Regions from separate parts of the Paenibacillus sp. FSL R5-0887 genome, predicted to be linked through region 1. Evidence: a T-box and tRNA genes for the amino acid it is inferred to sense, from the RefSeq annotation. Region 1 holds a T-box; the other holds one or more tRNA genes.

The links. The T-box of region 1 lies ahead of tyrS (tyrosine--tRNA ligase). A T-box ahead of a tRNA ligase gene usually reads a tRNA of that ligase, here a tRNA-Tyr.
Region 2: it has a tRNA-Tyr gene. The T-box ahead of tyrS (tyrosine--tRNA ligase) is inferred to sense a tRNA for this amino acid. The anticodon was not compared.

Annotation. Positions count from the first base shown of each region.
Region 1 covers NZ_JBBOCE010000001.1:1,963,550-1,966,814, reverse strand. Annotated here, with positions in the region: gene MKY14_RS08810 (acetamidase/formamidase family protein) at 1-910, shown strand, start outside; gene MKY14_RS08805 (Lrp/AsnC family transcriptional regulator) at 988-1,434, opposite strand; T-box leader at 1,587-1,817, shown strand; gene tyrS (tyrosine--tRNA ligase) at 2,005-3,264, shown strand.
Region 2 covers NZ_JBBOCE010000001.1:3,962,871-3,966,135, forward strand. Annotated here, with positions in the region: gene MKY14_RS17600 (AraC family transcriptional regulator) at 314-1,069, shown strand; tRNA gene MKY14_RS17605 (tRNA-Leu) at 1,205-1,283, opposite strand; tRNA gene MKY14_RS17610 (tRNA-Cys) at 1,298-1,371, opposite strand; tRNA gene MKY14_RS17615 (tRNA-Gly) at 1,381-1,455, opposite strand; tRNA gene MKY14_RS17620 (tRNA-Gln) at 1,462-1,536, opposite strand; tRNA gene MKY14_RS17625 (tRNA-His) at 1,556-1,631, opposite strand; tRNA gene MKY14_RS17630 (tRNA-His) at 1,675-1,750, opposite strand; tRNA gene MKY14_RS17635 (tRNA-Trp) at 1,774-1,847, opposite strand; tRNA gene MKY14_RS17640 (tRNA-Tyr) at 1,854-1,939, opposite strand; tRNA gene MKY14_RS17645 (tRNA-Thr) at 1,945-2,020, opposite strand; tRNA gene MKY14_RS17650 (tRNA-Phe) at 2,049-2,124, opposite strand; tRNA gene MKY14_RS17655 (tRNA-Asp) at 2,135-2,212, opposite strand; tRNA gene MKY14_RS17660 (tRNA-Met) at 2,238-2,314, opposite strand; tRNA gene MKY14_RS17665 (tRNA-Val) at 2,332-2,407, opposite strand; tRNA gene MKY14_RS17670 (tRNA-Glu) at 2,463-2,537, opposite strand; tRNA gene MKY14_RS17675 (tRNA-Ser) at 2,556-2,648, opposite strand; tRNA gene MKY14_RS17680 (tRNA-Asn) at 2,652-2,727, opposite strand; rRNA gene MKY14_RS17685 (23S ribosomal RNA) at 2,788-3,265, opposite strand, start outside.

The sequences.
Region 1 (3,265 bases):
CTACCCGGGTGTTATCGTTGACCATAATACGATTGATAAGAACTTCGATGTGCTAAAAGGCGTGAAAATTCCGGTACGTCTCCACTTTGGTACAATGGGTGTGGCGCCGAAAGAAGCGGATGTTGTTGACTCCGTTCCACCTTCTTACAACGGCGGTAACGTAGATGATTGGCGGATTACCGAAGGTGCAACGATGTATTATCCAGTATCCGTAGCTGGTGCACTTCTGTCGATCGGTGACCCGCATGCCGGTCAAGGTGATTCGGAGATTAACGGAACTGCGATCGAGACATCGGTCACTGGGGATATACAAGTCATTCTTCATAAAAAAGCATCGCTTAACAACAAGCTGAAAGGTTTAAACTTCCCATTACTTGAAAATGAGAACGAGTGGGTTGTACATGGATTCAGCTACGCCAATTATTTGGAGGAGCTGGGGGCTAGTGCTCAGACGGATATCTTCAAAAACTCGTCCATCGACAAAGCGATGAAGGATGCCGCTCATAAAACAAAAGATTTTTTAATGGCTGGAATGGAATTGAGCGAAGATGAGGCGTACTCTCTGATGTCTGTGTCAGCTGATTTTGGAATTACACAAGTGGTGGATGGAAACTGGGGCGTACACGCCTTAATTGATAAAGGTCAATTCGGAGATCCCGAGCGCAAGCCCGTGGTTTTACGGAGCAGCTTTGAGAACTTTGGAGCAAAGGTTGGCTGGCAGCCAGCCACTAAGACAGTTACGCTAAGCTACAATGGCAATGTTCTGGAGATGAAGGTTGGAGCGACAACGGGGATTTACAACGGAGAGACAGTGAAGCTTGTAGCCCCAATAAGTGTTGTGAACGGGAAGATCGTGGTCAGCGAATATTTCGTGAACTTTTATAAAGCTAAGCTGGCTAAGACAGAGTAGGACGAAATAGCAATTATTCGATAATCCTAAAAAAATCCAAATGAGAAAAGAACCGTCTTTATAGGCGGTTCTTTTTCTTATATATTCAATCCGTCCTGATTTTTGTGGCGTTTTAATAAGATTTGGTTTTCTACACGTACCAGTCCATCCAGACAGTAGATTGATTCATGCATAAACCGTTCCATCTCTTCAAGATTCTCTACCAAGATGTGAATATGCAGAATACATGGTCCCGTCATTTCGTATAATACAGCTACGCGTTCGTTTTCCTTTAATACATCGACGATATGATTTAAATGAGCAGGTTCTACTTCAAGTTCCAGGTAGGCGGAGATTTTCTTTCCTAGCTTTTCAGCACTGATGACAATCGAGAACTGTTCAATAATCCCTTGATTGACTAGCCGATCAATACGATCTTTCACCGCGACACTTGATAAACTGACTTCTTTAGCTAGATCAGTATAGGAAATTCTGCTGTTTTGGGCCAGCCGCATCAAAATATGGTTATCGATAGGATCTAGCATGCGGATTCGTTCACCTCTTTTTTCGTAATTGTATCAGAAAAAAAGTGGAAATGCCTAGTAGCGCTTTACAGTAGAAGTGTGTGACGGCATTCTCTCCTGAAGATAGTTGACATAAAAGAATTATTTCACTATACTGGCTGTAATCTTATATACGATATACGTTGAAGGAGCCCAGTAGTAACTTAGTCCCTGTTTCAGAAAGCCGGGGGGTGATGAAACCCGGTACACACTAAGCTTGCGAATTACACTTTGGAGTATCTCGGGTAATACCGAGCGGAATGGCGAACGATATCTCGTCAAGAGTGGTATCAATGGTATGCTTGAGCATAAGCGTTTCATGGGTGCAATCTGGGTGGTAACACGGTTATTCAATCGTCCCTATGTCTACAATAGACAAGGGGACGATTTTTTTTGTTTTTAAATATAAGGATTTATAGGGTTCACTTCATCAATACTCCTTATATTTCTCGCTGAAACGGTCCCGTCCTAATCAGGAGGGCGAACCGTTTCCGCTTGGCGGACTGATGTTTCATTTATAGGATAACTACTAATTTTGAGGGGTGTAAGGCAATGAATATTATCGACGAACTAGAATGGCGCGATGCCATCAATCAACAAACAGATGCCGAAGGGCTTAGAGAACTGACCAATCAAAAATCGGTATCCCTGTACTGCGGTGTAGATCCAACAGGTGACAGTATGCATATTGGCCACTTGATTCCATTCATGGTGCTCAAAAGATTTCAACTGGCAGGACATCGTCCGGTGATTCTTATTGGTGGGGCTACGGGAACGATTGGTGATCCAAGTGGGCGTCAATCTGAACGCTCTTTGCAAACGCTGGAGCAAATCCAAGCCAACGTTGACGCACTTACAGCACAGATGAAAAAACTGTTCGTGACTGATGGCGACAATCAAATCCGCATGGTGAACAACTACGATTGGACGCATAAAATCAATGTTATCGAATTTTTGCGTGACTATGGTAAAAACTTCAGCATCAATTCGATGCTTGCCAAGGATGTTGTAGCGAGCAGATTGGACAGCGGAATTTCCTTTACGGAATTCTCCTACCAAATCCTGCAATCCCTGGACTACCTGCACCTGTTCCAGCATGAAGATGTGCAGCTGCAAATCGGTGGTTCTGACCAATGGGGGAACATCACAAGTGGCTTAGATCTGATTCGTAAAAAAGAAGGTTCTGAGGCGGTAGCATTCGGACTTACCATCCCGCTTATGCTGAAAGCCGATGGTACAAAATTCGGTAAAACAGCTGGCGGAGCCATTTGGCTGGATCCGAACAAAACGACAGCTTTTGAATTCTACCAGTTCTGGGCGAATACAGATGACCGTGATGTTGTGAAATACCTGAAGTACTTTACATTCCTCTCTAAAGAACAAATTGATGCACTTGCAGAAAAGGTGCAGACCGAACCGCATAAACGTGAAGCGCAAATAACACTGGCTGAAGAAATGACCAGATTCGTGCATGGTGAGGAATTGCTGGAGCAGGCTAAACGTATTACTGCCGCTCTGTTCAGTGGAGATATTAAATCTCTAACCGCTGACGAGATCGAGCAAGGCTTCAAGGAAATGCCGACCTACGAAACGACATTGGAGTCCAAAAATATTGTGGAGTGGCTGGTAGATCTAGGAATTGAGCCATCCAAACGTCAAGCGCGTGAAGACATCACCAAAGGCGCAATTTCCATGAACGGTGAAAAAGTTAGCGATGTAGCATTTGAAGTTACAGCCAGCGAAGCCATCGGCGGACGTTTTATCATTATCCGTAAGGGTAAGAAAAACTACAGCCTGGTGAAATTGTCCTAAT
Region 2 (3,265 bases), 2.0 Mb from region 1:
CCTAATTTTAGTTGGTTAGTAATCCGCAGAATCCCATCTTCACCCATTGTATAATTCACGGTTCAAATGGAAATTCTCTTTTTTCCAAATAAAGTATCATTAAAAGTAATAAACTTAACGTTTAGGCTCAAAAATAGCAATAAAAATACCATTATTATTAATAATCCGCTTTATTTCCGAACGAGATGGCCAGTCAGGTTGCGAACTTTCGGATTTATTGATACGATCATAACAAATATTATTAAAAATAATTATATGATTTCGGTCATTGTTTTGTACGATTCGGCTAAAACATAAGTATTGGAGGATCATCATGGATCGTGTTCTATATATTGTAAGTGCCACACATGAGCTAAATACTTATATCCCTCCACACCAGCATGAATGCTACGAACTAGTCTATTATTTACAGGGGGTAGGGACAACCAATGTTGGCCCACGAAGTTACCATTTTCGCTCCTCTTCTTTCGCGCTTGTGCCACCCAATCATAAACATGACGAGCACCACCGTGAGGATGCAAATGTATTATTTGTAGGCTTCCACTCAGAACACCCTAATATGAGTAATCTGCTCGGCGTATATGAAGATGATAAAGATCAGACCGTTCTTCAAATCCTGCTGCGAATGAAAGCAGAGTTTACACGCAAGCAAGACGGATTCTCTGAGCTTCTAAACCTACAAATGAGCGAGATTACCGTCCATCTTATGAGGCTTCTTAGTGCCTCTGGATATCAATCCCCAACAGAAGATCGAGTACAATATGTCCTTAATTATATGAATGAGCATTATCGCCATAAATTGTCCGTCGAAACACTATCAGAAATGTCCGGATATAGTTACGATCGTTTTCGCCATCTATTTAAAGAACGTTTCGGGTCTTCACCCCTGCGGTATTTGCTGTTAAAACGCCTGGATTATGCAAAATCTCTATTACGTCATACTCAGATGCAAATCTCTGAAGTATCTGCTGCTGCAGGTTTTGTGAACGATGCCCAATTCTGCAATATGTTCAAACGAGAAATAGGTCTTACCCCGCGAGCATTCCGCATTAATAATCAATCAGGTTAATCACTAATCAGATTAAAAAAAGCCGTTGAAATAGAGAAACTCTCTATTCAACGGCTTACTGCTGTAAACCCAAGGACATAAAGAAAAAGGTTTGTAAGATTGCTTATAAAAGCATTCTTACAAACCTTTTTAAGATACCGGCGAGAGGACTCGAACCTCCACGGTTTCCCACTCGATTTTGAGTCGAGCGCGTCTGCCATTCCGCCACGCCGGCACATATGAACTAAATGGAGGCGCCACCCAGATTTGAACTGGGGATAAAGCTTTTGCAGAGCTTTGCCTTACCACTTGGCTATGGCGCCATGAAAACTTGGAGCGGACGACGGGAATCGAACCCGCGACCCTCGCCTTGGCAAGGCGATGCTCTACCGCTGAGCCACGTCCGCATAAAATGGCTGGGGATATAGGATTCGAACCTATGAGTGACGGAGTCAAAGTCCGTTGCCTTACCGCTTGGCTAATCCCCAATAACATTTTAAAGTAAAATGGGGCGACTGATGGGTCTCGAACCCACGAATGCCGGAACCACAATCCGGTGCGTTAACCCCTTCGCCACAGTCGCCATATTAAGTTGATATTGTTGCCATTATTCATTTTAAAGTAAATGGGGCGGCCGATGGGTCTCGAACCCACGAATGCCGGAACCACAATCCGGTGCGTTAACCCCTTCGCCACGGCCGCCATATTAAACTTTAGAAAGAACTTGGCAGGGGCAGCAGGAATTGAACCCACACCAACGGTTTTGGAGACCGTTGTTCTACCTTTAAACTATGCCCCTAAAAACTGGTGGAGGATGATGGATTCGAACCACCGAACACTCACGTGAGCAGATTTACAGTCTGATGCGTTTGGCCACTTCGCTAATCCTCCAAGGATGGTGCCGGCGAGAGGACTTGAACCCCCAACCTACTGATTACAAGTCAGTTGCTCTACCAATTGAGCTACACCGGCATGGCACTCATTCTTTTGTGATGATAAATGGTGGCTCGGGACGGAATCGAACCGCCGACACGAGGATTTTCAGTCCTCTGCTCTACCGACTGAGCTACCGAGCCATGATGAAAATGGCGGAACCGACGGGATTCGAACCCGCGATCTCCTGCGTGACAGGCAGGCATGTTAGGCCAACTACACCACGGTTCCAAAAGATATAATTGCTTAAGTTAATTGGTTGCGGGGGCAGGATTTGAACCTGCGGCCTTCGGGTTATGAGCCCGACGAGCTACCGGGCTGCTCCACCCCGCGTCAGTAAGAAAGTGTTATGGTGGAGGCTGAGGGGATCGAACCCCCGACCCTCTGCTTGTAAGGCAGATGCTCTCCCAGCTGAGCTAAGCCTCCATAAACAACAATTGTTATTGTACCAAAGTCCACTAGGATAAATCAAGTGAAAATTTGGTGACCCGTATGGGATTCGAACCCATGTTACCTCCGTGAAAGGGAGGTGTCTTAACCCCTTGACCAACGGGCCATACTAATTAAAAATTTGTGGCGGAGAGAGAGGGATTCGAACCCTCGAGACGCTTGTGGCGCCTACACGATTTCCAATCGTGCTCCTTCGGCCAAACTCGGACACCTCTCCATATGGCTCCCCGAACAGGACTCGAACCTGTGACAACTCGATTAACAGTCGAGTGCTCTACCAACTGAGCTATCAGGGAATATTCATACCAGGCTTGATGCCTGAAAACTGAATCCGAAACGAATCTGCATTCTACGTATAGGATAAGCCCTCGACCGATTAGTATTGGTCAGCTCCATGCATTACTGCACTTCCACCTCCAACCTATCTACCTCGTCGTCTTCAAGGGGTCTTACTAATTGGGAAATCTCATCTTGAGGGGGGCTTCACGCTTAGATGCTTTCAGCGCTTATCCCGTCCGTACGTAGCTACCCAGCCATGCTCCTGGCGGAACAACTGGTGCACCAGCGGTACGTCCATCCCGGTCCTCTCGTACTAAGGACAGCTCCTCTCAAATTTCCTGCGCCCACGACAGATAGGGACCGAACTGTCTCACGACGTTCTGAACCCAGCTCGCGTACCGCTTTAATGGGCGAACAGCCCAACCCTTGGGACCTACTTCAGCCCCAGGATGCGATGAGCCGACATCGAGGTGCCAAACCTCCCCGTCGATGTGGACTCTTGGGGGAGATAAGCCTGTTATCCCCAGGGTAGCTTTTATCCGTTGAGCGATGGCC